Regions from separate parts of the Dysosmobacter sp. Sow4_B12 genome, predicted to be linked through region 1. Evidence: riboswitches for the same ligand, from Rfam matches in the RefSeq annotation. Region 1 holds a riboswitch; each other region holds the start of a gene.

Evidence for each region. A riboswitch is a leader RNA that binds a small molecule or an ion and turns the genes downstream of it on or off. The one in region 1 is predicted to bind lysine.
Region 2: linked by a shared signal. The riboswitch ahead of ACTQ4R_RS08200 (transporter substrate-binding domain-containing protein) and the one ahead of dapA (4-hydroxy-tetrahydrodipicolinate synthase) in region 1 are both predicted to bind lysine.
Region 3: linked by a shared signal. The riboswitch ahead of ACTQ4R_RS02860 (Na+/H+ antiporter NhaC family protein) and the one ahead of dapA (4-hydroxy-tetrahydrodipicolinate synthase) in region 1 are both predicted to bind lysine.

What each region holds. Positions count from the first base shown of each region.
Region 1 is NZ_JBQKKR010000005.1:76,606-86,519, forward strand. Features, by position in the region: gene ACTQ4R_RS07365 (CvpA family protein) at 1-480, shown strand, start outside; gene ACTQ4R_RS07370 (pyridoxal phosphate-dependent aminotransferase) at 613-1,749, shown strand; gene ACTQ4R_RS07375 (GNAT family N-acetyltransferase) at 1,822-2,268, opposite strand; gene ACTQ4R_RS07380 (M20 metallopeptidase family protein) at 2,376-3,476, opposite strand; lysine riboswitch at 3,593-3,760, shown strand; gene dapA (4-hydroxy-tetrahydrodipicolinate synthase) at 3,852-4,739, shown strand; gene dapB (4-hydroxy-tetrahydrodipicolinate reductase) at 4,736-5,455, shown strand; gene dapD (2,3,4,5-tetrahydropyridine-2,6-dicarboxylate N-acetyltransferase) at 5,445-6,155, shown strand; tRNA gene ACTQ4R_RS07400 (tRNA-Lys) at 6,549-6,624, opposite strand; tRNA gene ACTQ4R_RS07405 (tRNA-Gln) at 6,665-6,739, opposite strand; tRNA gene ACTQ4R_RS07410 (tRNA-His) at 6,789-6,865, opposite strand; tRNA gene ACTQ4R_RS07415 (tRNA-Arg) at 6,912-6,988, opposite strand; tRNA gene ACTQ4R_RS07420 (tRNA-Gly) at 6,997-7,071, opposite strand; gene ACTQ4R_RS07425 (gamma-glutamyl-gamma-aminobutyrate hydrolase family protein) at 7,144-7,797, opposite strand; tRNA gene ACTQ4R_RS07430 (tRNA-Ser) at 7,915-8,005, shown strand; gene ACTQ4R_RS07435 (M20 metallopeptidase family protein) at 8,420-9,649, shown strand; gene ACTQ4R_RS07440 (sigma-70 family RNA polymerase sigma factor) at 9,719-9,914, shown strand, end outside.
Region 2 is NZ_JBQKKR010000007.1:28,438-38,351, forward strand. Features, by position in the region: gene ACTQ4R_RS08175 (deoxyribonuclease IV) at 1-514, opposite strand, end outside; gene ACTQ4R_RS08180 (hypothetical protein) at 667-831, opposite strand; gene ACTQ4R_RS08185 (M20/M25/M40 family metallo-hydrolase) at 1,039-2,442, opposite strand; gene ACTQ4R_RS08190 (amino acid ABC transporter ATP-binding protein) at 2,439-3,185, opposite strand; gene ACTQ4R_RS08195 (amino acid ABC transporter permease) at 3,198-4,406, opposite strand; gene ACTQ4R_RS08200 (transporter substrate-binding domain-containing protein) at 4,406-5,260, opposite strand; lysine riboswitch at 5,369-5,538, opposite strand; gene ACTQ4R_RS08205 (hypothetical protein) at 5,718-5,912, opposite strand; gene ACTQ4R_RS08210 (FprA family A-type flavoprotein) at 5,972-7,189, opposite strand; gene ACTQ4R_RS08215 (acyl-CoA dehydrogenase family protein) at 7,218-9,125, opposite strand; gene ACTQ4R_RS08220 (trans-sulfuration enzyme family protein) at 9,366-9,914, opposite strand, start outside.
Region 3 is NZ_JBQKKR010000001.1:548,466-558,379, forward strand. Features, by position in the region: gene ACTQ4R_RS02820 (type IV pilus twitching motility protein PilT) at 1-47, opposite strand, end outside; gene ACTQ4R_RS02825 (hypothetical protein) at 67-474, opposite strand; gene ACTQ4R_RS02830 (hypothetical protein) at 467-892, opposite strand; gene ACTQ4R_RS02835 (DUF4860 domain-containing protein) at 889-1,353, opposite strand; gene ACTQ4R_RS02840 (hypothetical protein) at 1,377-1,700, opposite strand; gene ACTQ4R_RS02845 (type II secretion system F family protein) at 1,704-2,750, opposite strand; gene ACTQ4R_RS02850 (transglutaminase-like domain-containing protein) at 2,816-3,694, opposite strand; gene ACTQ4R_RS02855 (BTAD domain-containing putative transcriptional regulator) at 4,039-5,238, shown strand; gene ACTQ4R_RS02860 (Na+/H+ antiporter NhaC family protein) at 5,319-7,058, opposite strand; lysine riboswitch at 7,132-7,309, opposite strand; gene ACTQ4R_RS02865 (uracil-xanthine permease family protein) at 7,430-8,809, opposite strand; gene ACTQ4R_RS02870 (DUF523 domain-containing protein) at 9,086-9,520, opposite strand; gene ACTQ4R_RS02875 (DUF3783 domain-containing protein) at 9,517-9,897, opposite strand; gene ACTQ4R_RS02880 (NUDIX hydrolase) at 9,894-9,914, opposite strand, start outside.

The DNA of each region.
Region 1 (9,914 bases):
TATTCCGCCACCTTCCCCCTGCTGCTGAACATCGCCGACCAGCCCACCTACTTCATGGCTCTGAAGGGCGATGACGGCCTGGTGAAGATGTACGCCATGGTGAATGTGGAGCAGTACCAGATCGTGGAGACCGGCCAGACGGTGGCCGCCTGCGAGAGCAACTACCGCCAGGCCCTGGCCCACGCCGGACTCATCGGCGCCGGGCAGGCCGGTGTCTCCGGCGGCTCTGTCCGCACCCAGGACGGCATCATCGCCGAGATCCGCACCGCCGTTATCGACGGCAACACCCACTTCTACGTGCGGCTGGAAAACGGCATCGGCTTCCTGGACTTCAACGCCGCCCAGACGCCCCGGGCGGTGCTGCTGGACGTGGGCGACCACATTTGGTATGACTACTCTCTGGACGGCGCCGAGTTCCCGGAAAACGGCCTTGTGGCCGCCAGCGGCTTCCGGTTCGAGGGTGAAGAGCCCGCCGCCTAAACGGTTCCCCGGCAAAGTGAAATCGGCCTTTCTTCGGAAAGGCCGATTTTTTTCTGTATATCCATGCATTGACAACCGTTTTTTATCCGCCTATACTATTGCCAAATCTCAAGACGGCAAGGAGCGTGCCCCATGGAACTGACATTAAACAAAGCCGTGACCCAAGTGGAGATCTCCGGCATCCGCCAATTCACCTATCTGGTGCGGGATACCCCCGGTGCCTGCGGCCTGACCATCGGCGAACCGGATCTGAACACCCCGGGCGCCGTGAAGGAGGCCGCCAAAGCCGCCCTGGATGACAACGACACCCACTACCCTCCCGGCAACGGCTATCCCTATCTGCTGGAGGCCATCTCCCGCTTTGAGGCGCAGGCCCACGGTCTTTCCTACGCCCCCGGCGAGATCGTCACCACCGTGGGCGCCACGGAGGCCCTGTCCGCGGCCTTCTCCGCCATTTTGAACCCAGGGGATGAGGTCATCATCCCCACCCCCGCCTTCGGCCTGTACGAGGCGCTGGTGCGGCTTCGCGGCGCTGTGCCGGTATTCCTGCCCACGGAGCACAGCCGCTTCCAGATCGTCCCGGAGGAGCTGGCGGCGGCCATTACCCCCAGGACCAAGGCCATCGTCCTCACCTCCCCCAACAATCCCACCGGCTGCGTCTATACCCATGAGACGCTGGAGGGCATCCACCATGTGCTGCGGGACAAGCCCATCTTTGTGATCTGCGACGACGTGTACCGGGCTCTTTGCTATACGGACGATTACCACAGCTTCGCCGAGTATGCGGACATGCGGGACCGGAGCATCGTGGTCCAGAGCTTTTCCAAACCCTACGCCATGACCGGCTGGCGGCTGGGCTACTGCATGGCGGACGCCCCTGTCATGAGCCGCATCCAGGTGCTCCACCAGTACGGCGTCACCTCCATTCCCTCCTTTGTGCAGCGCGCCTGCGTCACCGCCCTGGGCCTGCCCACCGACGGCGTGGCGGAGATTTTCCGCAAACGGCGGGACTACGTGTACCGGCGGCTGCGGGGTATGGGATTGACCGTGGAAGAGCCCCAGGGGGCTTTCTACATGTTCATCGACATCCGGGCCTTCGGCATGGACTCTGTCACCTTCTGCACCCGGATGCTGAAGGAGAACCTGGTGGGCCTCATCCCCGGCATCTATTTCGGAACCGAGGGCTTCATGCGCCTTTCCTACTGCTATTCCGACGGGGACTTGAAAGAGGGCCTGGACCGGGTGGAGCGGTTTATCAAAAGCCTGTAACCGAAAAAAGCTCCTCCGCATGATCGCCGTCATGGGGAGGAGCTGCTCTTTTTCTGTTTGAAAAGTTGGCGCTTATCGCTTCAATACAAATTGTTGGACCGGGCTTCCAAACTCCTCGCACAGCTGCCCCTCGGCAAACCCCAGACGCTTGTAAAACGCTCTGGCTGCGATCCCCTCCGGCACTCCCTCCCGGTACGTCGTAACCACAACGTCTTTTTGGGGGTCCATGAACGTTAGCATATAGGACACCATCCTTTCCGCGACATGCTGTCTGCGATATGTGGCATCCACAGCCAAAAAGCAGAGCATATTCCTTTCGGGGGAAAACAGAAGTGTGCCGACGATCATATCTTCACTTTTCGCGCAGATTGCAGACCCCTCACGCATAAACTCCAACACCGTGTTCCTGTGTTCTTCCAGCGCCGCTTTGGTCTCAAGTCCGGGAAAGCTTTCTTTTACTTGATCCACAAGACGCATCCAATCATCGATGTCGCCCGCTCTGCCAAGCTCGATCTTCACGCTATCCACCTCCAAATTTCCATGTACAGCACTCTTTATTCGGTCGGGTCATACCACGCGCGGGAAAAGGCCATGGCAGCGCCCACTCTCCGCAGGGTCTTCTCTCCTCACTCCAGCATCAAAAGCTTTTTCAAAAACTCCACGCCTTTGGGCAGCACAGTCATATCGTCAAAGTCAAAGTCCGGGGCATGTAGCTCCGGCGTCTTCCCCACGCCCAGGAAGAAAAACACGCCCGGCACCGCCCGCTGGTAAAAGGAGAAGTCCTCCGCCGCCAGGGCTGGCACATCCAAAAGAGTCGGGGCGGCATCGCCCAGAGCGTCACAGACTGTCTTGTACAGCCCCTCGTGGTTCCACACCGCCGGATAGCCCTCGTTGAGGTACACCTCCACACCGCAGCCGGTCTCCTCGCTCAAGCCGTGTCCGATGGTCTCCAGCTGCTCCCTGCAGAAACGGTACGTCTCCTCCCGGTAGGTGCGCAGGCTCCCCTCCAGCACGGTCCTTCCGCTGACGGCGTTGCGAACGGTGCCGGAGGTCATCTTGCCGAACAAAAACGCTCTCGGCTCCTCCGGCGGCAGGGCGTCCACCATGCCGTAGGCCCTGCGGAGGTACTCCGCCCCCGCCGCCAGGGCGTCCCGGCCCTGGCTGGCCCGGGAGAGGTGGACGCTTTTTCCGGTGACGGTGACCGTCACCTCGTTGGCCCGTGCCATGAGGGGGCCGGGACGGGTATAGACCCTCCCCGCCGGGAGGCCCGGCCATAGGTGCAGGCCAAAGACCCGGGTGACGGCATGTTTTCCCAAAATGCCGCTTTCGCAAAGGCGCCGGGCGCCGCCGGAGGTCTCCTCCGCCGGCTGGAACAGCAGCAGCACGTTCCGGGGCAACTCCGAGCGGTGGGCGGCCACGTGCTCCGCCAGCGCCAAAGCCATGGCGGTGTGCCCGTCGTGACCGCAGGCGTGCATGACGCCGCTGTGGGTGGAGGCATAGGGCGCGCCGGTGGCCTCCGTCACCGGCAGGGCGTCCATATCCGCCCGAAACGCCACGGTCTCCGGCCGTCCGGCGTCAAAAAACGCGCAGACACTGCCGGGAATGGGCGCGGACAGCGCACCTCCCAGTCCCTCCAGCACAGAGCGGACATATTGAACAGTCTCCGGCAGGCAGTCACCCACCTCCGGAATGGTGTGCAGCGTACGGCGATGGTCCACCACAGTCATGAAACACGCCTCCTTTGGGTCGTCAGTTTCCGCCATTATAACACACTTGTTTCCCGCGGGAAGAATTTTTTCATTTTTCTCTTGCATTTGTCAAAGTACGATGGTATGATAGCCAAAAATGAGATAGAGGCGCGGATGCGATGAGTCCATGGGAGCCGTCGGGCTGGGAACATGGAGGAGGCAATTCCGCCGAACTGTCCGCTTGGGTACAGGCGGGCGGTGGGTCCGTGGGAAATACCCACGGGACTGTCCGCGGCGGATGCCGCGGGGGCGCTATCCGCTTACAGAACACTCCATGTTTCAAAGCATGAAAGGCTGTCGGTAGGGGCGTGTCTCTACCGACTTTTTATTTTTGAAAGTATGGAGGACACAACAATGAAGTTCGAACATCTGCAGGGTTCCATCGTCGCTATGATCACCCCCTTCCGTGAGGATGGAAGCGTGAATTTTGAGGTATTGACGCAGCTGCTGGAGCGGCAGATCGCCGCCGGCACCGACGCCATTTTGACCTTGGGCACCACCGGCGAATACTCCACCATGAGCCATGAGGAGGACGCCTCCGTGGTAGAGCACACCATCCGGGTGGTGAACGGCCGGGTGCCCGTCATCGTAGGCAGCGGCTCCAACTGCACCGCCACCCAGATCGAAAAGAGCATCCAGTACCAGGACATGGGCGCCGACGCCCTGCTGCTCATCGCCCCTTATTACAACAAGGCAAACCCTGAGGGCATGTACCGCCATTTTGCCCAGACGGCGGACGCCGTCCACATCCCCTGCCTTCTGTACAACGTCCCCGGCCGTACCGGCTGCTCCATCCCCGTTTCCGTGGTGGAGCGTCTCAGCAAGCACCCCAACATCGTGGGTATCAAGGAGGCCAGCGGCGATATGTCCTACGCCATGAAGATCGCCCACTGCGTGGGCCCCGACTTTGCCCTGTATTCCGGCAATGATGACATCACCGTGCCCCTCATGAGCATCGGCGGCAGCGGCGTCATCTCCGTGTACGCCAACGTCATGCCCGCCATGTGCCACCAGATCGTGGCGGATTACCTGTCCGGCAACCAGGCCCAGGCCGTGGCCAACCACCTGCGCTATCTGCGGGTGATGAACGACCTGTTCATCGAAGTGAACCCCATCCCGGTGAAGGCCGCCATGAACATGATGGGTCTGAACGTCGGTCCCATGCGGCTGCCCCTTTGCGAGATGAGCGAGGAGCACAGCGCCGTCCTCCGGGCCTCTTTGGAGGAGGCTGGTCTGCTGTGAGGTTTTTGCTGATCGGCCGGGGTAAGATGGGCCGCCTCATCCAAGAGACCGCCCTGGCAGGCGGCGACGAGGTCGTGGAGGCCCTGGGCCGGGAGGACCTCTCCCGCTTGGAGGACCCCGCCCTCACCGCCGACGTGGTCATCGACTTCTCCCGGCCCGAGGCTTTGGGCGCCGTGGAGGCCTATATCCGCCGCACCGGCATCCCCCTCCTCTCCGGCACCACCGGCTATTCCCCCGCGGAAAAGGGCCGCCTGGAGGCGCTGGGAACCGTTGCTCCCGTCCTCTGGAGCGCCAACTTCTCCCTGGGCGTGGCGGTATTCGTCCGGGCCCTGCAGGCCGTCAGCGGCGTGCTGAAGCCGGACTTCGACATTGAGATCACCGAGACCCACCACAACCAGAAGGCAGACGCCCCCAGCGGCACCGCCAAGCTCCTGCTGGATGCCATCGACCCCCAACACCAGCTGACGCCGGTGTACGGCCGGGAGGGCAATTGCGGCAAGCGGGCCCCGAATGAAGTCGGCATCCACTCTCTCCGGGGCGGCACCGTGGCCGGCACCCATACCGTCCACTTCTTCGGCCCGGACGAGGAGTTTGAGATCACCCACCGGGCCGCCAGCCGCCAGATCTTTGTCAACGGCGCCCTGCACATGGCCCGGCTGCTGCCGGGAAAGCCCAGCGGCCTTTATGACCTGCAAAAAATCTTGTTTGGAGAATGACCATATGAACGCACAGGAGATCATCGACTATATCGCAAATTCTGAAAAAAAGACCCCCGTGAAGGTGTACGTGAACACCACCGCCCCCGTGGACTTCGGCTCCGCCCAGGTCTTTGGCGAGGGACACAGCCACGTGGTGTTCGGCGATTGGGCGGAGCTGGGCCCCATTCTGGAAACGAACGCCGACCGCATCACCGACTGCGTGGTGGAAAACGACCGCCGGAACTCCGGCGTGCCCCTGCTGGACTTGAAGGGCATCCCTGCCCGCATTGAGCCCGGCGCCATCATTCGGGAAAAAGTCACCATCGGCGAGGGTGCCGTCATTATGATGGGCGCCGTTATCAACATCGGCGCCTCCATCGGCAAGGGCACCATGATCGACATGGGCACCATCCTGGGCGGCCGGGCCACCGTGGGCGACCACTGCCACATCGGCGCCGGCACCGTGCTGGCCGGCGTGGTGGAGCCCGCCTCCGCCACCCCCGTGGTAGTGGAGGACAACGTGCTCATCGGTGCCAACGCGGTGGTCATTGAGGGTATTCACATCGGCCGGGGAGCCGTGGTGGCCGCTGGAGCGGTGGTCATTGAGGACGTGCCGGAAAACGCCGTGGTGGCCGGCAGCCCCGCCCGCATCGTCAAGATGAAGGACGAGCAGACCGAGAGCAAAACGGCTCTGGTGAATGCTCTTCGAAAGCTGTAAAAGAAACCAAACCGCCTGTTCCTGTTTCTCAAATGAAGCAGGAACAGGCGGTTATTGTATGAAGTTCCGCATCCAAACCACCCGCAAGGGGCACGCCGTATCCGTAAGGCGGCAAAGCCGCCAACGGCTGCGCTGCGGTTCGCGGGTGGAGAGGAGGAGCAGCGGAATGAGTGCGCTCTGACTTTTGAAAAAAGTCGGAGCAAGCGATATGCAGCTTGCTCCGACGTGGAAAGCGTGAACACTTTCGAGGTGCAGGCTTTCAGTTCCGCTTCCAAAACCAAATCGCAACCCAGCGCAGCGGTTGCGATTTGGAAAGGAGGAGCGACGGAGTGAATGAGCGATGACTTTTTTATATAAAAAGTCGTCGCGAACGATACGAAGTCCGCGACGACGTGGTGACCCGGCGGGGATTCGAACCCCGGACCCACTGCTTAAAAGGCAGTTGCTCTGCCGACTGAGCTACCGGGTCATGGTCTTTTATGAAGCGCCGCTGTCCGGCGCGGATTATCTGGCTGGGACGGCTGGACTCGAACCAGCGGATGAGGGAGTCAAAGTCCCTTGCCTTACCACTTGGCGACGCCCCAATGTGGAAGGAAATAGGGGACCGGGGTGACCCCGATCCCCTACTTTGTCTGGGGTGGGAGATGGGACTCGAACCCACGACACCCGGAACCACAATCCGGTGCTCTAACCAACTGAGCTACACCCACCACATATAAACATGGGAAGCTGCTGACTATCGCTCCAAAGAAGAGCTGGTACGCCAGAAGGGACTCGAACCCCTGGCCCACTGCTTAGAAGGCAGTTGCTCTATCCAGCTGAGCTACTGGCGCGAATATGTTGGAGCAGGTGACGAGAATCGAACTCGCATCCCCAGCTTGGAAGGCTGGTGCCCTGACCATTGTGCTACACCTGCGTATGCCCTCCGTGGAAATCGTCAGCTTGGATATATTACCATATATATTGGGGAATGTCAACCCATTTTCCCTCATTTTTTTGCCGCATTCCCGCAGCTGTCCAAAAAGGCGCGAAACAGCAGATCACCGTTCGCAGCTCCCTGTTTTGCAAAGCCGCCCCGCAGCCGCTCCGGGTGCCACTGTACCCCCCACACCGGCAGCGTCTCATGCTCCAAGGCCTCAATGGTGCCGTCCGGCGCCCACTGCACCGGACGGAGCCGCGCGCCGGGGCGCTCTACCGCCTGGTGGTGCGAGCTGTTCACCACCACATGCGTGCCGTACAATGCCGCCAACAGTGAATCAGCCCCCCGGACCCGGTGCAGCCGGTCCAGCCCCTCATACCGGCTGTGGCCCGGCAGGTCCTGCCGCAGGGTTCCGCCCAGGGCGACGTTCAAAACCTGCATGCCCCGGCAAATGCCCAGCACCGGCACGCCGGCAGCCAGCGCCCGCTCCAAAAGGGCAAATTCCAACTCGTCCCGCCGGGGGTCCATCCCATAGGAAGCGGTATTCTCCCTGCCGTAGCGCCAGGGCTCCACGTCGCCTCCGCCGGGCAGCAGCAGTCCCGCAAATGCCGGCAGCCGCTCCGCCGTCTCCGTGAACACAGCCCGGCCCCCCGCGGCCTCCACCGCAAGGCGGTAATTGTCAAAGGACGTCCTCTGTCCCGGAATAAGAATGACCGTTTTCATGCCGTTCCTCCTCCACGCCGTCTGCACTGTGGATATTGTATGCCGTTTGCGGCAAAATGGCAACCGGGACTTGCAAGGCCGCGAAAAATATGGCATAATACAAATCGCAATACAGCTGGAGATGTACCCAAGTGGCTGAAGGGTCCGCACTCGAAATGCGGTAGGCCGTGAAAGCGGCGCGGGGGTTCAAATCCCTCCATCTCCGCCACGTGGTCGCAAAGTTTGCTTTGCGACCACGTTCTTTTATTCCTACGGAACAAAAGAACGTCATCCGCCCGCTCCCTTGCTCCTCCTTTCCGACCGCGATTCGCTCCGCGGGATTCGCGATCGGTTTTGGACCGAAGGCGAAACGGAAATATCCAAATTGAAGCCGCCCAGCATGTCGCCGCAAGCGTCATATCGCTTGCAGCGGCTTTTTTACTTCGCCCAATTTCCTCATTCATCCGCTTTTGCCGCCCCAGGCGGAAAACAAGCGCACTGAATACGCTTTATCTGCCGTTTTCTTAGGCAAAGCATGGTAATCTTGCCGTTTTCATGCTATACTATGGGGGAATAATTTTCTTGATTTGCCTGCTCTTTTGCCCAGGCAAGCCATCTAATATTTTGTTGGGAGGTTTTGCAGATGACAACTGAAAAACTGCTTCAAGAAGCGGAGGCGCTCCGTGACTGCGTGCTGGAGGAGCGGCGCTGGCTGCACCGGCACCCGGAGACCGGCTTTGACCTGACCGATACCCACACATTCGTCAAGCAGGAGCTAGCAGACATGGGCTACCAGCCGGCGGACTGCGGAAGAGCCGGTATCGTCGCTCTGGCCGGCGGCAAAAAACCGGGAAATGTATTTTTGCTGCGGGCGGATATGGACGGCCTTCCCATCCATGAGGAGGCCGATGTGGAATTTGCCGCTCAGAATGGCCGCATGCACGCCTGCGGCCACGACCTGCACACCGCCATGCTGCTGGGGGCGGCCCGCCTGCTGAAAGCCCACGAGGACGAGATCGAGGGCACCGTGAAGCTGATGTTCCAGCCGGCGGAGGAAATTTTTGAAGGCTCCCACGACATGATCCAGGCGGGTCTCTTGGAAAATCCCAAGGTAGACGCTGCTCTCATGATCCACGTGATGGCCGGGATGCCCTTCCCCGCTGGGACGGTCATCGTCTCCGCTCCCGGCGTCAGCGCGCCGGCCGCGGACTATTTTGAGATCAAGGTCCAGGGCAAGGGCTGCCACGGCTCCATGCCCAACACCGGCGTGGACCCCCTTACGACTGCCGCCCACATTCTCATCGCCCTCCAGGAGCTCCACGCCAGAGAGCTGGCCATGGACGACCGGGCGGTGCTGACCATCGGCACCATGAACGCCGGAACCGCCGCCAACGTCATCCCGGACACCGTCACCATGGGCGGCAGCATCCGTACCTTTGACGAGGAGACCCGGGCTTTCATCAAGCAGCGGATGACGGACATCGCCAAAGGCGTCGCCGGCGCCTTCCGGGCGGAGGCGGAGGTCACCTTCGGCAGCGGCTGCCCCACGCTGGTCAACGACAAGGACCTGTCCGCCTGCTGCGAAACGTATGTAAAAGAGCTGTTGGCGCCCGGCAAGGCCTTTTCCGTGGCGGAGCTGAACGCCATGGGAGGCGGCGGCCAATCCTCCAAATCCGCCGGCTCCGAGGACTTTGCCTACGTCAGCCAGGAGGTGCCCTCCATCATGCTGGCCCTTGCCAGCGGACAGCCGGAAAAGGGCTACCAATATCCCCAGCACCACCCCATGGTCAAGTTCGACGAAAGCGTCCTGCCCGTGGGCAGCGCTGTCTACGCCTACACGGCCCTGCGCTGGCTGGAGGAGCACAAGGGATAATCGCTTGCCTCTGTCCGGCCCCGCATTTGGACTGCCTCCTGCCGCATAGAATTTGGCGGAGGGATGTTCATGCTGTCTGCCGCGCTGCTGCTGTTTGCCAACACTCTGCTGTTATCCCTGCGCCTCTCGGGAGGCGGTTCCTTTCCCAAGCCCCTGTCCGCCGCCGAGGAGCGGGAGTACCTTCAGCGCTATGCCCAGGGCGACCAGGAGGCCCGGGACATACTCATCCAACGAAATCTCCGCCTGGTAGCCCATATCATCAAGA
Region 2 (9,914 bases), on a different contig from region 1:
CCATTTTGCCGCTGAGCTCCACCCGGTCCAGGATCTCCCGCAGCTCCTCGAACCGTCCGCCCACCTCGCTGCCCTTGCCGGCCATGGTCTCCAGCAGGACGGTGGTGGTCTGGTCCGGCCGCAGGATGGCGTTGAGGGCATCGGCGATGAGGGCAATGCCCGTTTCCGTCCCCTGGCCCACATGGCTGCCGGGATGGAAATTATAATACTGGCCCGGCAGGTGCTCCAGGCGGACAAGGTCATCCGCCATGGTGTCCCGGGCGAAGGCGCGGTTCTTCTCCTCCGCCCCGCACAGGTTCAAGGTATAGGGCGCGTGGGCAATGATGGGGGCGAAGCGGTGCTCCGCCAGAAGATCCATAAGAGCCGCCGCGTCAGACGGGTCCAGCTCCTTGGCCTTGCTGCCCCGGGGATTCCGGGTGAAAAACTGAAAGGTGTCCGCCCCCAGCGCCAGGGCCTGCCGGCCCATGGCCAAAAAGCCCTTGGATGAGGACAGGTGACAGCCAATGTGCAGCATAGTGGTTCTCCTTACATGAAATAAAATCAAATAGCATGCGCAGCCGCGCCGGAACAGCGCGGCATGCAAGGATATTGTACCCCACCGGAAAGCGGGATGCAACGCGTCAGCGGAGAAAACATTGCCCGCCGGCGGTGCCGGTGGGCAATGAATCAGTGGGGCTCCCGGAGGGCGGTGCCGTCTTCCCCTTGGTCCAGATAAAGTTCCTCCGCCCGGCGCTGGGCGTCTATGAGCATTTGGCGCAGCTGCGCCAGGGTCTCCTCCGCATCGGTCACGGCATTGAACAGCAGGGAATACTCTTTGGAAATGATTTGCATATGGAGTCCATCCTTTCTGAAAATGGCACAAGATGTTGGATGTGATGCTCCTATCATACACAAAATGAAAGAGATATTCTGCCGGAATCTGTCGAGCGTCCCTGTAATTTGCCAGAAAGGGAAAATTTCTGGCAATCCAGCGGGAACAAACCCCTTCTCCGTCGAAAAAACGCCTTCGGAGGATTTCTCCGAAGGCGCTGCGAATGCTCAAGGGGCAATGGCGGCAATGTCCATCAGATGGATGAGCACCCGGATGCCCTGGGCGTAGGACCGCAGGGAGATCCGTTCGTCCGTGCCGTGGACGCCCCGGGCCACATCCTCCGGCGGGGCCATGAAGGGGCTGCACCGCAGGCAGGTGTCGCAGATGATCTCATAGTGGTGGGCGTCAGTGGCGCCGGCGGTGAGGGAGGGCACAAACACCACGTCCCGGAAATACCGGCCCATGGCCTCCGTCAGCTTGGCGTAGCCATAGCCGTCGGTGCGGGCGGTGGCGGAGGGGTCGTTGGCCTGCAGGAACCGCAAGGACACCGTCTCGTCGCCGATGGCGGCACGGACATGGGCCAGGAGCTCCTCCACGGTCTCCCCCTCGGCGATGCGGAAGTTCACCACGGCACTCATATCCTGGGGCATAACGTTGCAGGCGGCGCTGCTGCCCCGGATGACGGTGGGGGCGATGGTGGTGGTGACGAAGGGGAACAGCTCCCGCCGCTGGGCACAGATGGCCGCGATGGCGCCGGCGTTGCCCTCCACATCCTCCGCCAGGGACTTTAGGGGCTCCTCGGTGATGTAAGGGGCCAGGGCCCGGAAGGCGCCCACCATCACCGGCGTCAGCTTCACCGGGAAGGGGTTTTCCACGATGCGGGCGATGGCCTGGCTCAAATGGCCCAGGGAGGTGCCGCCGAAGGGCCGGCTGGAGTGTCCTCCCCGGCTCTTCACGGACAGCTCCAGGTCCGCGTAGCCCTTTTCCATGAGGTCCACGGGAGAGAGGTACGTGTCCGGCGCGCCGTAGGGGGCGCCGCTTTCGATCTTGCCGCCGCCCTCGTCCAGCACGAACTCCAGCGTCACGCCCCGGCCTTGCAGGGTCTCCGCCAAGGCCCGGGCGCCCAGGTTCAGCGTCTCCTCGTCGTCGCCGAAGGAGAGATACACCGTCCGGGCAAAGGTCTTGCCGTGGGAGAGCAGGTACTCCGCCGCCTCCAAACAGCCGAACACCTGGTTTTTGATGTCCAGAGTGCCCCGGCCCCAGATGTAGCCGCCGGCAATGGCGCCGGAGAAGGCAGGGTGGGTCCAGTCGTCCTCTGTGCCCTCCACCACCGGCACCACGTCCTGGTGGGACATGAACAGGCACGGCCGCAGGGCCGGGTCGCTGCCGGGCAGGGTGATGAGCAGGCTGTGGTGGCCGATGACCTCAAAGGTGCCGGCGGCCATGACGTGGGGGTAGCTGTCCCGGATGAGGGCGTGGAGCTTGTCAAACTCGCCGAAGTCGGTGAGGCTGTGGTCCGCGTAATTGACGGTGCGGCACTGGACGGCCCGGCTCAGCCGCTCCGCGGCGCCGGCGCTGTCCAGGTCGGGGAAATCGTCCTCGTGGGCGAAAAAATCCAGAATGTCTCTCATATGCCTTTGTCCTCCAGATAGCGGCTCAAAAATTCCCGGGTGCGGGCCTCCTTGGGATGGCCGAACACCTCCGCCGGAGCGCCCTGCTCCAGGATGACGCCCTGGTCCATGAACACCACCCGGTCACTGACCTCCTTGGCAAAGGCCATCTCGTGGGTGACCACCACCATGGTCATGCCCTCCTTGGCCAGGTTCTTCATGACATCCAGCACCTCACCCACGATCTCCGGGTCCAGGGCGGAGGTGGGCTCGTCAAAGAGCATGATCTCCGGCTCCATGCACAGCGCCCGGGCGATGGCCACCCGCTGCTTCTGGCCGCCGGAGAGGCGGCGGGAATCCGCGTGGACAAAGTCCCCCAGGCCCACGGCCTTCAAGTGCCGGATGGCGGTCTCCTCCGCCTGGGCGCGGGGGATGTGCTTGACGGAGATGGGGGCCAGGGTGCAGTTGTCCAGCACATTTTTGTTGTTGAACAGGTTGAAGCTCTGGAACACCATGCCGATGCGCTGGCGCAGGCAGTCCAGGTCGGCGTACAGGTCCGTCAAGTCCTGGCCGCCGAACCAGATGTGGCCGCTGTCCGGCTCCTCCAGCAGGTTCAAGCACCGCAGCAGGGTGGATTTGCCGGAGCCGGAGGCGCCGATGATGCACACCACCTCACCCTTCTGCACGTCCAGGTCGATGCCCTTGAGGACCTTTAGGGGGCCGAAGGACTTCTCCAGTCCCCGGATGGAAAGAATCGGTTCCATGGTCTGACCTCCTTAATTGGAACTGGGCACGCCCCGGTAGGTATTGAGGCTGAGGCGGGCGGAAAGGTAATTCAAAAGGGCGCTGATGCAGCAGGTCATGATGAGGTAGATGATGGCGGCGGAGACGTAGTTGGGCAGGTTCTTATAGTAGATGCCCGCGACGCTGGTGGCCGCGTACATCAGCTCCACCACGCCGATGCAGTTGAGCACGGAGGAGTCCTTGATGTTGATGATCATCTCATTGCCGATGGCGGGGATGGAGTTTTTCAGTGCCTGTGGGAACACCACCTTCATCATGGTCATCCAGGGGCTCATGCCCAGGGACCGGGCCGCCTCCGTCTGGCCGGCGTCGATGGACTCCACGCCGCCTCGCAGCACCTCGGACAGGTAAGCGGCGGAGTTTAAGGACACCGTGGTGAGGCCCGCGATGAAGAAGCTCCAGACGTTGTTGATCTCCGTGACAGAGAGGTCCGTGTGGGCGGTGAACAGGCTGAAGCCCGCGTAATAGATGATAAAGGCCTGCAGCATCATGGGAGTGCCCCGGATGACGGTGGCGTACAGGGCGGCGAAGCGACTGCACAGGATCTTCACGAACTTCACATGGTCCCGGTCCCGCTTATTAGGCGTCTGGATGCGGAGAAACACCAGTCCCACCGCCAGCAAAAAGCCGAAGATGGTGCCGAAGAAGGCCAGCCGCAGCGTAGTCCAAAGGCCCCGCAGGAACAGGGCGCGGCTGTTGTAGAACATGTACACCATGGCCTGGAAGAAGGGGCTGGGGTTGCTGTCCATGGCCGTCACCTCCCGAACCACCTGGCTCAGCACATGGAGCCGGTCCGCCGCCACCAGGGCCGCCACGGCCCAGACAACGTAAGAGGCGTACCGGGCCGCCCGCCGGGCGGCGGGGGCGCAGAAGCGGGACTGCGAGCGGTAGCGGCGCTTCAGCCGCAGCTTGCTCACGAGGGCCGCCAGAGACACCAGGCAGAAAAGGCCGCACAGGGCCAGGGCGCCCCAGGCCAAAGCGGTGCGGCTCAGAAAGAAGCCGTACCGCCGGGAGCACAGGTATACCAGCAGCGCCGCCAGGGACAAGGCGCTGCCGGAGAGATAGACATAGGGGTGGTCCGCCCCGGCGAAGCGCCGCAGGGCGGACACCCGGCCCCGCAGCCATCCCGCGGCGTCGCCGGGGATGGCACACAGGGAAGAGAGGGTGTTGTTCATGGCCATCACTTGGGCTGGCGCTCGTTGGCGGCGGCCAGGATGTCGGCCCGGTCTTCCTCACTGAGCTCCGCCAGAGCCGCGTTCACCTGGTCCAGAAGCTCGGTGTCGTCCTTCCGCAGGCCCACGCAGGAGCCCCGGAAGCCCAGGGTGAAGCCCTCGCCGTCAGCGAACTCGATGACCTTGAAGGAGGGGTTGGTGGCAAGGTAGCCGGGGGTGTTCTCCATGTTCACCACAATGGCGTCGCAGGTCCGCTGCTCCAGGCGGGCGATCTGGTTGGGCACGCTGTCCACGGCGGGCAGGTGGTTGACACCCTCGATCTGGTCGATGACGGTGTCCAGCATGGTGTCCTTCTGGCCCAGGACGCTGGCGCCGGCGAAGTCGGAAAGGGACGTGGCGCCGGCGTACTCGGAGTCGCCGTTGACCATGAGGCCGTACTCGGTGGTCTTATAGGGCTCACTGAAGTTGATGGACTGGCGGCGCTCCTCGGTGTCCGCCATGCCGGCGATGATCATGTCGATCTGGCCCTGGTTCAGCGCCTCGATGAGGCCGCTCCAGGCCAGCTTCACCACCACCAGGTCGGCGTCCAGATACTCGGCGATGTGGCGGGCGATCTGCACATCGTTGCCGTCGGCGTAGAAGCCGGGCAGGTTCTCAATGGGCACGTTCAAGTCCGTGGCGGTGTCCTCCTGCCAGTTGTTGGGGGCGTAGGCGCACTCCATGCCCACCCGGATCTGCCGGCGTTCTTCGGCGGGAGCTTCGGCCGCTTCGGCGGGGGCCTCTTCCTTCTTGGCGCCGCAGGCGGCCAGGCTCAGCGCCATGGCCAGGGTCAGCAGCAGGGCAAATACTCTTTTCATGTTCATAACGTTCTTCCTTTCTCTGCTTTGGGAAAAAATAACAGCCATGGATGTTGCGGAACATCCATGGCTGGCGTTGAAAACACACAAATTGCCTCCCGGAAGAAGGCTTCGGCCAATGATAGCGCTCCACATACTGTGACAGTCCGCCAGATGTTCTCTGACGGCCCAGCAAAGCGCGCCGCAGGAAGCGCCCTTCACTTCGGCAGCGGACCCTTTCCCCACCCGGAGTTCCTGCTCCGGAAGCGGTGGGTACTGATGTACGCTGCGCCTCTACCATTGTCTCGGTCAAAGGACCAGAGACGGTTTGAAATTGTTGGAAAAAAGATACTACCGCTGAAAACAGATGTCAAGGCAAAAAAAGTATTTTTCAGAAAAGGGCAAAGAACGGACGATAGCGGTCAAAAATTTTGTGCAAAACGAAAACCGGCGCCGCGGCATTTCCGCTGATTCCGGCCCGTTGCTACGCAATGCGGGACTTCATGAAGCGGATGAACTGCCGGGCCTCCCGGGTGATGAACACATCCTTGCGCCACACCACGGCGATGTTCAACAGCAGCGGCTCCCGCATGGGCAGTCCCCAGGCCAGGACCTTCCTGGCAAGTCCCGCCGCGGCGGCCGCCGCCGCTTTGGAGGGAAAAATCGTCCATCCGGGCAAATACCTGTGAAAAAAGGAATGCGGGACGCTTTTGCGTCCCGCATTCCTTTTTCAAAAAGTCATTCCTTGACAGAGGCCGCCAAAGCATCCGCCAGAGCGTCCATGTCCGCCAGATTCTGCCGCTGCAGGGAGGAAGCCATGGTGACGCCGTCATCCAGAATCGTCATGTTTTTCAAGTCCTCCAGTGCCTTGCGCATCAGCGCGCCGGAGCGGGGCGCCCAGGAGCCGTTCTCCACGATGGCGCAGGTGCGCTTCTGGAGGTTCAGCGCCTTCATGTCCGCCAGGAAGTTGTGCATGGGCGGGAAGATGCCCAGGTTATAGGTGACGGAGGCCAGTACCAGGTGGCTGTATTTGAACAGGTCGCTGATGAGATAGCTGACATGGGTGCTGGACACGTCGTACAGCCGGGTGTTGGTGACGCCCCGGTCCGCCAGCTTGGACGCCAGCACCTCCGCCGCCTGCTCCGTGTTGCCGTACATGGAGGCGTAGACGATCATGACGCCCTTTTCCTCCGGCTCGTAGGTGGCCCAGTGGACATACTTGTCGATGATGTAGCCCAGGTCCTTCCTCCACACGGGACCGTGGAGGGGGCAGATATACTTGATATTGTCCAGACCCACCAGCTTGGCCGCCTTGTTCAACAGCGCCTGGACCTGGGGGCCGTACTTGCCCACGATGTTGGTGTAATACCGGCGGGCGTCGTCCAGCCACTCGCCGTCAAAGTCGAACTCGTCGGCAAAGAGTTTGCCGTCCAGAGCCCGGAAGGAGCCGAAGGCGTCGGCGGAGAAGAGGACGCCGTTGGTGGTGTCGAAGGACACCATGGCCTCCGGCCAGTGGACCATGGGCGCGGCCACAAAGGCGATGGTGTGGCTGCCGAAGCACCGGGTGTCGCCCTCCCGGACCTCCTCGATCTGCCCCTCGGCAAAGGAGAAGCCGAACTGGTGCAGCAGGATGACCGCCTTGGGAGAGGTGATGACCTTCACCTCCGGCCAGCGCAACAAAATCTCCTCAATGGAGGCGGCGTGGTCCGGCTCCACGTGGTTGATGACCAGGTAATCCAGAGGCCGGCCGTCCAGCACGGCCTGGATGTTTTCGATGAACTGCCGGCCCACGGCCCAGTCCGCCGTATCGAACAGGACGGTCTTTTCGTCCAGCAGCACATAGGCGTTGTAGCTGACGCCGTGGTACAGGGGATGGATATTTTCAAACAGGGCCAGGCGGTGGTCGTTGGCACCTACCCAATACAGGCCCTCGGTGACTTTACGGACATTATGCATACAAATACCTCCTTTTCAGGCCGCTTTTTTACACTTCGATCTCGATGAACTGCTCCGCCGTCTCGCCGCAGTGGGGGCACACCCAGCCCTCCGGCAGGTCCTTGAAGGCAGTGCCGGGCTTGATGTCGTTTTCCGGATCGCCCACGGCGGGGTCGTACTCGTGGCCGCAGCCGTTGCAGATGTAGATCTTCCGGGGTTGGGCGGTCTTTTTGGGAGCGGCCCGCTTCATCTTCTTCATGGGCGGAGCCGGCAGCTTTTCGCCGGTGTCCAGAGCGGCGGTGAGCAGCGGCAGGATCTCCATGACGTCGCCCACGATGCCGTAGTCGCAGTTTTTAAAGATGCGGGCGCCGGGGTCGATGTTGATGGCCACGATGGTGGAGGCGTCCTTGATACCCTTGAGGTGCTGGCCCGCGCCGGAAATGCCGCAGGCGATGTACAAATTGCCCTTGAACTTCTGGCCGGACATGCCCACATAGCGCTCCAGCGGAACATACTGCAGCGTTTCGGCCACGGGACGGCTGGAGCCCACGGCGGCGCCGGCGGCCTTGGCCAGGTCCTCGATGAGCTTCATATTCTCTCTGGCGCCGATGCCCCTGCCGGCGCTGACCACCCGCTCCGCCTGGGAGATGGGGGTGTCCATGGGGATGCCCACGGTGAAGTCGTGGCCGTCCTTCTTCAGCGCCGCCACCAGGGCGTCCACCCGCTCCTGGGCGGAGCCCTCCTGGAAGATGTGCTTTTTGCGCTCGCCGGTCTCGGAGCCCTTCTTCTGGACAGGGGCGCTTTCCGCCTTGCCGGCCTTGCCCAGGATGTGGGAGGCGATGACTACCCGCTGGATCTCGTTGGTGCCCTCGTAAATGGTGGTGATCTTGGCGTCCCGGTAGAACCGCTCCACCTCCATGCCCTTGAGGTAGCCGCTGCCGCCGAAGATCTGGAGGGCGTCGTTGGTGACCTCCAGGGCGATGTCGGAGGCGTACTGCTTGGCCATGGCGGACTCCATGCCGTAAGGGGCGTGGGCCTGCTTGAGGTCGGCGGCGCTGTACACCAGCAGCCGGGCACAGCGGAGCTTGGTGGCCATGTCGGCGATCTTAAAGGCGATGGACTGCTGCTGGCAGATGGGCCGGCCAAACTGGACGCGCTCCTTGGAGTACTCCACGGCGGCCTCGTAGGCGCCCTGGGCGATGCCCAGCGCCTGGGCGGCAATGCCGATACGGCCGCCGTCCAGAGTGGCCATGGCGATCTTGAAGCCCTGGCCCTCCTTGCCCAGCAGGTTCTCCTTGGGGATCTTCACGTTGTGGAACTTCAGCTGGCAGGTGGCGGAGGAGCGGATGCCCATTTTGTCATAGTGGTCGCCGAAGGTGAAGCCCTCCCAGCCCTTTTCCACGATGAAAGCGGAGATGCCCCGGGTGCCGATGTCCGGCGTGGTGACGGCAAAGACCACGTAGGTGTCCGCCTCGCCGCCGTTGGTGATGAAGATCTTCTCGCCGTTGAGGAGGTAGTGGTCGCCCATGTCCTCGGCGGTGGTCTCGGTGCCGCCGGCGTCGGAGCCGGCGTTAGGCTCCGTTAGGCCGAAGGCGCCCACCTTCCGGCCGGAGCACAGGTCGGGCAGGTACTTCCTCTTCTGCTCCTCCGTTCCGAACTGGACGATGGGGAAGGTTCCCAGGGACGTGTGGGCCGACAGGATGACGCCGGCACCGCCGTCCACCCGGGCCAGCTCCTCCACAGCGATGGCGTAGCTGAGCACATCCAGTCCCGCGCCGCCGTATTCGGGGTCATAGGGAATGCCCATCAAGCCCATTTCTCCCAGCTTTTTCACAGCCTCGGTGGGGAAAAGATTTTCCTGGTCCAGCTTGAACGCGATGGGTTTGATCTCGGCCTCTGCGAAAGCGCGAACTTTGGCCCGCAGGGCCTCATGGGCTTCCGTGGTCTGGTATAGCATATTTTTGCCTCCTTTTCGTATTTTTCGCCGTGATACACAGATTACGGCGCTGGTATTCTTATACATAATATACAAAAAAGCGGCGTCAATAAATAGTGGCTTCTGCAACATGTGCCTTATTTTTTTGGCAGCGGCGCCGCACTGCGGGCAACAAGCGCGGCGGAGGCGGAGAGGACACCCCATTGTGTCCTCTTCGCCTCCGTTTGAAAGCGGGTCCGCGCCCGCTCCGGGGTGTGATGTTCAGTCGCCCAGGGCCTGCTTGAGGTCGGCAATGATGTCGTCCGGGTCCTCCAGGCCCACGGACATGCGGATCATGCCGTCGGTGATGCCCGCGGCCTCCCGGGTCTCCTTGGGGATCATGGTGTGGGTCATGGCGGCCGCCTGCTCCACCAGGGTCTCCGTGTCGCCCAGGGACACCGCCAGGGTGCACAGCTTTAGGCTGTTGATGAACTTTTTGCCTGCCTCCAGGCCGCCGGCCACGTCAAAGCTGATCATGCCGCTGCCGCCGCGCATCTGGCGCTTGGCGATCTCATACTGGGGATTGGACTCCAGCATGGGATAGCGGACGGTCTCGATCTTGGGGTTATTCTCCAGCCACCGGGCGATCTTCAGCGCGTTTTCATTGTACTGCCGCATTCTCACGCCCAGGGTCTTCATGCCCCGGCACACCAAAAAGGCGGTGAAGGGGGCGATGACGGAGCCGAAGTGCATCAGCGTGCCCAGGCGGCACTGGCGGAGGAAATCCACGTCGTTGGAGATCACGGCACCGCCCAGCAGGTCGCCGTGTCC
Region 3 (9,914 bases), on a different contig from region 1:
GCCTGCTCCGCCACCGCCTGTTCCAGATAATCCAGCAATTCTCTCATATACGGATTCCTCCTACGCTCAATTCGCCAGGTCGCCGGACCACAGGTCCAGGCTCTCCTCCGCCTCCCACTGGGCGGTAGACACCGCCTGCCACCGCAGGACGGTCCAATCGTCCCCCTCCAAACGGACCCGGACCTCCAGGGCCTGGGTGTCGGAGATGGGACAGGTATAGGTATAACCATCCCCGTCGGCGGTGACGCCTTGGGGCATCTGGCCGCTCCGCAGGCAAGCCAGCACCGCCTCCGCCTGGCAGTCCGCCCGGTAATAGGCCGTGACGGCCTCCACGGAGGCGTCGGCCAGTCTGCCGTCCGCCTGGACAGTGCTGAGGCTCAGTAAGGCAAACACCGTCAAGCACAGCACCGCGAAAATCACCAGCAGGGAACTGCCTCCCACCACCGGCGGGGCAAACCGCTCCCGCTTATTCATGGGGCACCTCCTGCCAGGCCACTGAGAGGCTGTAAAGCTCTTTCCCCTGCCGGTTGCAGGCGGTCACATCCGCCGTACCCAGCAGCTCATGACCGCTGTCCGCCGGCACCGCCAACAGGCGGTAGGAGCCTTCCTCCCCCGCCCGCAGCACCGTCCAACCGTCGTCATAGGCGATGCTCCAGGCATTGCCGTCCCAGGTCCCTCCCAGGATGCCGGATGCCTCCGCGTAATCGCCCCGGCAGGCCTTCAAGGCCTCCGCCGCGTTCTGCACGGCACTCACCGCCCGGTCCCGGATCTCACACTCCCGGGAAAAGCGGTCGGAAAGGGCGAATATCCGGACGCAAAGAGCGGCGGCCAGGGCAAACACCACCACCATGACCAGCTGCTCCATCAGCGCCAGCGGCGCTTTGCTCCTCATATTCCGCTCCCCTCTCCGCTCCGCAGGCTCAGTACCTCTGTCTCCCAGCCCGTGGCCGTCAAAATGTCCAGCCGCAGCAGGCCGCCCCGCTCCATGCGCGCCCGGAAATCTTCCGCCCGCAGCACTTTTTCTCCGTCCTCCGGCGCCAGGTCAGTTCCCTGCTCCGTGAACAGCTCCCGCAGGTAACCGTCATAGCAGTAGATCCAGGTCTCATAGCAGGACCCGTCGATGGTCTCCGCCAGGACAAGGGCGTCCCGCTCCGTCAAGCGGCCCACAGCGATGCCGCCTTCCCTGTCCCCCTGCCGCGCCTTGGCAGCCACATACTGCAGGGCAGTGCGCCGGTCATAGGCATTGTTGTCCCGCTCCGTCAAGCGGCGGTAGGCTCCGGCGCCTGTCAGCAGCACCGCCGTGATGCAGGCCGCGAAGACGCCGAACAGCGCCAGCGCCATGAGGCTTTCCATATGCGGCTGTCTCAGGGATCTTTTCATTCCGCTCCGCTCCGCAAAACCGTGATGTCCGGCATCAGATTGGAGGCAAACACTTGATAATCCACCGTGTAATGGTCCCAATCGACCCGAACGCCGTAGTGTGCTTCCAAATAGGCCACGTCCGGCGGATAAACGCCCTCGGCGGCATAGCAGGCCGCGGCGGCCCGGCGGAGCGTATCCTCCAGGCGGCTTTGATCCGTGGTCTCCCGGTTACGCTCCAGCCGGTCCACCGCCGTGAAAAACACCAACAGCACCGCTAAAATTGCCGCCGGCAGCAGCAGCCCCCGCAGCGCCGCCATCCATTCTCTCTTCCGCCGCATAGCTCAGCCGATGGCTGTCATGATGCGCAGCAGCGGCAGCATCACCGACAGCAAGATCACACCCACCAGCAGCGAGGTGGCCAGCACCAGGGCGGGCTCCACCTGTCCCACCTTGCGCTCCAGTGCCTCCGCGCTCTCCTGGTCCAACCGCCGGGCCACCTCTTCCATGGCGGTGTCCCCCGCGCCGCTGCGCTGGCCCAGGGCCAGCATGCGGCAGGCGACCGCCGGCATAACGCCGGAAGCGCTCAGGGCACCGGAGAGCTCCTCGCCCTGTTCCAGCCGTGCAAGGCAGTCGCCGCAGCGGGCATTGGCCGCCGGCGTGTTGTCCCGCAGGCCGCCGGCCAGCGTCAGCGCTTCCTCCAGGGGCATCCCGCTGCGCAGCCCCATGGCCAGCGCCTGGGCAAAGCGGGCCGTCTGCAGCTGTCTTGCAAGGCCCCGGTCGCCCCAGAGCCTCCGCCACAGACCCAGCAGCTTTTCCCGAAGGGCAGGGCTGGCGGCAAAAGCCGCCGTCGCCGCGGCTACCAGCGTCAGCAGCGCGCACAGCCACGGCAAGGCCGTGTCCAACATCTGGCCCAGAGCCAGCAGGCCGCCGGCCACGCCGGTGAGCTGCCCGCCCAAGGAGGCATAGACATCATTGAACACCGGCAGCACCTTTGTCAACAGGACCGCGAGCACCGCTAGCATCAGCAGCAGCAAAACCGCCGGATACAGCAGTGCGCTGCGCAGGCGGTGCTCCATCCGGCAGCGCCCGTCGTAGTAATCCGCCAGGGCCGTCAGCGCCTCTTCCATGTGGCCGGAGCGCTGTCCCACCTCCGCCAGGGAGGCCACGTAATCCGGGAAGCAGCCAGAGCTTCGAAGCGCCTCCGCCAAAGAAGCTCCCTCGTCCACCTGTCCGGCCATCCGGGTCAGCATAGCCCGGTCCTCCAGACAGTCCGCCTCCTCCGCCAGCAGGGAAAGCCCGTCTCCCACGCCCACGCCGGCATGGACCAGCAGGGACAGCTCCATGCACAGCGCCGAGATCTGTTCACTGTTCAGCTTGTTTCGTTTCATCTGTATCCCTCTGCGTGAAAAGAAGGCCCGCACGCAAGCCGCGGGCCCGCTTTCCGCTTTTGTGTTCAGTACAAATATTTTTCCGTATAATTGCTGGCGTCGCCGATGTACTTTTTGATGGCGGCGCTTTGCCGTCCGCTGGAGGCAAAGGTCGGGTCCATCCGCTGCCAGGAGACGCCGTCAAAGTAGATGGCGCCATCCACCCAGCCGGTCTCCTCGGACCAGACGCTGATCCAGGCGTGGTACGCTGTTCCGGCGTATCCCACCACCAGCTTGCAGGGAATGCCCTGGCTGCGGAGCATGCCGGTCATCAAGGATGCGTAATCAAAGCAGATACCGCTTTTGCTGGCCAGCACCGTGTCCAGCACCGGAAGATACCCGCTTTGAACAGTCTGTGCCAGCTGATAGTCGTATGTGATGTTATTCACCACAAAATCATACACCGCTTGAACCTTTTTCAGAGGCTCCGTCAGATTCTCCGTCAACTCCCGCGCCTTCGCCACCGTGTTGGGTGCCACGCCGTAATCCACATACTGGTTGGGCCGCAGGAAAGGCGCGAACTCATCCGTCAAGGTCACATTGAACCGGATGGAGAGGACCGTGGCATATTTCGTGCCGGAAATATTCTCGTACACCACCACTTGATAGCTGCCGTTTCCATCTGACAGGGGAAAGGTCTCCCACTCCCCCACCGACAAATTGTAGGTATAGGTCGTATTGGGCCCCTTTACCTGGGCCTTCAAGCGCTTGCTCGTGGCAGCGGAATAGCGGACCATCACATAGCCATCCTCCGTGTTGGAGTAGTCGATGACCGCCTTTTGGTTTTCCTTGGTCAGCACACCGGGGGCCTCCGGCTCCAGCAGCGTATCCGACGGGGCGGGAGCGCCTGCCAGCGCCACCGCCTCCTCCTCCAAAGACACCACCCCCGGTGATACCGCATCCACAAAAACCGGCTCCTCCGTACTGGCACCGGCGATATGTCCGCAGCCGCTCAGCAGGCAAATTGCCGCCGCCAACGGCAAAATACGATGAAAAATCCTCAACAATGGGCTCACTTCCCCTCTTTTCAGACAATTTTCAGCCCTATTTTTCCACATTGCTATCAGTATAGCAGGCCTGCTCCAAATTGAAAAGTATTTTTTCAAAAATTTTTTCATTTTTCAAAAATTAATGTAACTTTTTCCGTTTTCGCATTGAATTGTCCTGCTGGATGTGTTATGTTACATATGTATAAGATAAATGAAACTCCACAAATTTCAGTATCTCCGGCAAAGGTGGTGGCACTATCATGGAGGACAATATTCTGCAGGTCCGTATGCTCGGCAGCTTTTCCATCCGCATGGGAGAGCAGGAGATCAACGACAGCGACAACCGCTCTAAAAAGGTCTGGCTCCTGCTGGCCTACATGATCTACTGCCGCAGCCGGTCCATTTCCCAGGAGGAGCTGGTGGGTCTTCTCTGGAACGGCGACGAGAGCAGCTCCAATCCCTTCAACGCGTTAAAGACCATGTTCCACCGGGTCCGCACATCTCTCAACCAGCTGGACAGTTCCGCCGGACACACGCTGATCATCCGCCGGGAGGGCAGCTATGCCTGGAACACCGCTGTTCCCTTCGTCTTTGATGTGGATGAGTTTGAGCGCCTGTGCCGCTCCGGTTCCGCTCTTTCCGACAAGGAAGAACGGCTGGACATTTTTCTCCAGGCATTGGCGCTGTATCAGGGCGACTTCCTGCAAAAGCTCTCCTCGGAGCCCTGGGTGGTACCCATTGCCGCCTATTTCCACAACCTGTATGTGCAGACACTGTTGGAAACCCTGCCTCTGCTGGAGGAGAAGGGCCGCCTAAACGAGGCCGAGGCCCTCTGCCGCAAGGGAGTGGAAATAGAGCCCTATAACGAGCTGCTCTACCAGCACTTGATGCGAAGTCTCATGGATCAAGGGGAGCAGCGGGCCGCCATCACGGTGTACGAGAACATGAGCCAGCTGCTGTTTGACAGCTTTGGCATCATGCCGTCGGATGAGTCCCGGGCGCTGTACCGGGAAGCTGTCCGCACCGTCAATGACCGGGCCGTGTCCATCAGCACCATCCGCGAGCAGCTGCGGGAGCCGGACGGTGCCAGCGGCGCGCTGTTCTGCGATTACGATTTTTTCAAGATCATCTATCACGCCGAAGCCCGGTCCATCGCCCGCAGCGGCGCCGCCGTTCACATCTGCCTGCTGTCTGTCACAGACGAGCAGGGCGGCGACCTTTCCAAGCGCAGCCTGGACCGCTGCATGGAAAACCTTCAGGAGCTGATCCGCTTCAGCCTCCGCAGGGGTGACGTGGCTGCCCGGTGCAGCGTGTCCCAGTACATTTTGCTGCTGCCCCAGGCCAACTATGAAAACAGCTGCAAGGTCTGTGAGCGCATCATCAAGGGCTTTTGCCGCCAGTATCCCCACTCTCCCGCCCAGCTGCACTACTCCGTGCAGCCGCTGGAGCCCAATCTATGAAAAAAGAGCCGGGTGTGCCTGCCGCACACCCGGCTCTTCCCAAAAAGTCCGGTGCCGCTCTTCGCGGCACCGGACTTTTTTCAAATTTTCTTTTTGCTGTGGCGGGTCTTGATGACCAGCAGAGTCGCCAGCATCAGCACGATGCCGATGGGCAGGCTTAGGATGCCGGGAGCGCCGAATTGGGCCAGTATACCGGCGATCAGATAGGTGATGCCGGACACCACCGCGCAGGTGACGGCATAAGGCAGCTGGGTGGACACATGGTTCACGTGGTCACACTGGGCGCCGGCTGAGGCCATGATGGTGGTATCGGAAATGGGAGAGCAGTGGTCGCCGCAGACGGCGCCGGCCATGCAGGCGGAGATGCAGATGATAGCCATGGGGTTATCCATGGAGAACACGTTCTGCACGATGGGGATCAAGATGCCGAAGGTGCCCCAGGAGGTGCCGGTGGCGAAGGCCAGCAGGCAGCCGATGACGAACACGATAACCGGCAGCAGCATCTGCACGCCGGTGGCGGAGGTGCGGACGAAGTCCCGAACGAAGAACTTGGCGCCCAGGGAGTCGGTCATGGCTTTTAGGCTCCAGGCAAAGGTCAAGATCAAGATGGCGGGCACCATGGCCTTAAAGCCCTCGGGGATGCAGCTCATCATATCCTTGAACTTCATAGAGCGGCGGATCAGGAAGTAAATAAACGAGAACACCAGAGCAAAGGCGGAGCCCAGCATTAGGCCCACAGAGGCATCGGAGTTGGAGAAGGCGGTGATGAAGTCCTCACCCTCGAAGAAACCGCCGGAGTAGATCATGCCGATAACGCAGCAGATAATCAGCATCACCACGGGCAGTACCAGGTCCAGCACCCGGCCCTTACCCTCTTCTACGCTCTCATCAGCGGAGGCATAGGGGTTAGGTCCGGAGAACAGGTCACCGGTCTCAATGGCATTGCGCTCGAAGGTGCTCATCAGGCCGAAGTCCACCTTCATCACCACCAGGCCCACCATCATCACGATGGTCAGCAGGGCGTAGTAGTTATAGGGGATAGCCCGCAGGAACAGGTTGAAACCCTGTCCGTCCTCAGCAAAGCCGGCCACGGCGGCGGCCCAGGAGGAAATGGGGGCGATGATGCACACGGGGGCGGCGGTGGCGTCGATGATGTAAGCCAGCTTGGCGCGGGAGATGTTGTGCTTGTCGGTAATGGGACGCATAACGCTGCCCACGGTCAGGCAGTTGAAATAGTCGTCAATGAAGATCAAGCAGCCCAGTAGGATGGAGGCCAGCTGCGCACCCACCCGGCTCTTGATGTTCTTCTCCGCCCAGCGGCCGAAGGCGGCAGAGCCGCCGGCCTTGTTCATCAAGCACACCATGGTACCCAGGATCACCAGGAAGATCAGAATGCCCATGTTATAGCTGTCGGTAACGGAAGCCACGATTCCGTCGTTGAACACATGCAGGATGGTGCTCTCAAAGGCAAAGTTGGAATACAGCAATCCGCCCACCAGGATACCGATGAACAGGGAGCTGTACACTTCCTTGGTGATCAGAGCCAGGGCAATGGCGATGATGGGAGGCAGCAGGGACCAGACGGTGTTGAAGAACCGGCTGGGGGATTCCACATAGCCGCTTCCCCCGCAGCTCTCGCACGCGGCGACAGTTCCCTCGTCCGTCAGGACGACACCGAGAGTGCCGCAGTCGGGACATTCGATCATCTTGGTGCCGGTTTCCTCGGTGGGGTCCGCGGCAAAGGCCGTGACGGTCATGGCCGTGCACAGCAGAAGCACCGCTGTCAGCAAAGGCAGCAGCCGTCGCTTTAGATTTCTCATCACGTTCTCTCTCCTCATAAAAAATGAAGTCATGACTTCTGTCATGACTTCATACGCTCAGCAGTACGTATGGACCCACGACAGCGCTCCGTCCCGGGAAGGGGACGACAGTCCGCGGGATATTCTCCCACGGCCCGGCTCCGTGCGCCACAGGCGGCACCACACAGCCTCGGCGAAAGTCCCTTTCCTCTCTCCCAGGACCTGTCCATATGGGAAGGACTACTCTTGACGTCCGCGCCTCTATCATGCTTGGTGTGTTCATTATATAAAAGTTTTTGGAAAAGTCAACCGGCTTTTCCAAATTCCGCTGTTTTTCCTTGGAAAACAAAGCCGGGGCGCCGCTTTCACGGCGCCCCGGCGGAAACGTGGGATCAATACTGGCCCAGATTGGCGGAGGCGTCGGAGTTGGCGCTCTTGCCGAAGTGGAAGTCGTTGCCGGGCAGGATGGCGTTGAGCACGATGCCGGCGATGGCGGCAATGGCCAGAGAGGTCAGCGTGATGGAGGCGCCGCCCACCTGGAAGGTCAGGCCGCCGGTGAAACCCAGGCCGCACACCAGAATGACAGCGGCGATGATGAGGTTGCGGCTGTTGGTGAAGTCCACCTGGTTCTCCACCACGTTCCGCACGCCGATGGCGGAGATCATGCCGTACAGGATGAAGCTGACGCCGCCGATGATGGCCGTGGGGATGGTGTTGACCAGATAGGCGAAGGCGGGGCTGAAGGACAGGATGATGGCATACAGGGCGGCCAGGCGGATGACCTTGGGGTCATGGACCCGGGAGAGCACCAGCACGCCGGTGTTCTCACCGTAGGTGGTGTTGGCGGGGCCGCCGAACATGGCGGAGAGAGATGTGGCGATGCCGTCGCCGATGAGGGTGCGGTGCAGGCCGGGGTCCTCGATGAAGTTCTCGCCCACGGTGGCGGAGATGGCGGACATGTCGCCGATATGCTCCATCATGGAGGCGATGGCGATGGGGGCCATCACCAGGATGGCGGAGACATCAAACTTGGCCACGCTGCCGGAGAAGTTCGTCACAAAGGGCTGGAAGCCCAGCAGGGGCGTGGTACCGCCGAAGAGGCCCTGCACATCCAGGCCGGAGAAATCCACCATGCGGAACACCAGCGCCACCACATAGGAGATGACCACGCCCAGCAGGATGGGGATGATCTTGATCATGCCCTTGCCCCAGATGTTGGCCACCACGATGACTGCGATGGACAGCAGGGCCAGCCACCAGCAGGAGGAGGCGTTGGACACGGCGGAGGGGGCCAGATTCAAGCCGATCAGAATGATGATGGGGCCGGTGACCACGGGAGGCAGATAGTGCATGACCCGGTGGACGCCTACCGCTTTGATAATGGCAGCCAGAAGCACGTACAAAAGGCCTGCCACTACGATGCCGCCGCAGGCGTACTGCAGCTTTTCAGCAGGCTCCATGGCGGCGTAAATGCCGCTGTCCATGGCACCCATGGCGGCAAAGCCGCCCAGGAACGCAAAGGAGGAGCCCAGGAAGGCGGGGACCTTCATCCGGGTGCAGACGTGGAAAAACAGCGTGCCGAAGCCGGCGAAGAACAGCGTGGTCTGGATGGACAGGGGCAGGCCATAGCTCTGCACCAGAATGGGAACCAGCACCGTGGCGCCGAACATGGCGAACATGTGCTGCAGGCCCAGAATGAGCATCTTGGGTACGCCCAGGGCACGGGCATCCCGGATGGGCTGCTGGCCCACGGGGGTCTTTGTTTCTTTCATGTTGCTTCTCCTCTCATATCTCCACAAAATTTTGGCAAAAAAAATACCGGCACCAATGCCGGTCAAACAGGGGAACCATTCAAAAAGGAAGAAACGACCGCCTTGGACATTCCACGCATCAAATACAGCATCTCACGTTCCCTCCTTCTCTATTTTGCCTTATTATACAGAAAGGTATGACGCATTGCAAGATTCCTTTTCCATGACCCTCGGATAAAAAAAGTGTCGGAAATTGTAAAAAATGACGGAGCGCCCTTTGGGGCGCTCCGTCCGGTGTCATGCTTCCAGCAGCTCCGGAATTTGGGACTCTCCGTAAACCGGGATGCCATGGGCGGCCAGCAGCGCCGCCGTCACGCCGTCGCCGGTGGTCAAGGCGCCGGTAAAGGTGCCGTCGTACACCTGCCCGCGGCCGCAGGAGGGGCTGCGCTCTTTCAGTACAGCGGCCTGACAGTCAAATAGTTTACATAACTTCAACGCTTCCTCCGCGCCCCGCCGGTACTGCTCCGTCACGTCGGCTCCGGTCTCCGTCACCACACGCTCACCCCGGCGCTCCGCCGGAGGACGGGGCGTCGGCAGGCCTCCCAGCTGCTCCGGGCACACGGGCACCAGGGTGTGGCGCTCCGCCAGAGCGGCGATAAGCGGATGCGCCTTCTCGGCGCCGTCGTACCGGCAGCGGACCCCCAGCAGGCAGGCTGAGACCAGGATGTTCATTGCCGCCCGCCTTTCTGAAAGGCCCGGTGCTCTTTTTGCAGCTCCGCCCACAGCATCACGCCGCTCCAGTTCCGGTTGTGGGGCGTCAGCACCGCCTTTAGGCACTCCGGTCCTGCCCCCGACCGCGCCAGGACAGGCAGCAGCGTGTCCAGCTGCTTTTCCAGGCCGCACAGCACCATCATCCGCCCGCCCAGCGGCCCTCCGGCGTAGTCCGCCATGGGGCCGGGAGCGGTATCCATCCCCGCCAGCACCGCCAGGGGCTTGTTGTAATCCTTGCGGGCCACAGGCACCAGCTCCACGCCGAGGGGGCTCACCGCTGTCTCCAGCGCCAGAACATTCAGCAGGGAATCAAATCCAAACAGCAGCAGTTTTTTCATACGATCTCCTCTCCGTT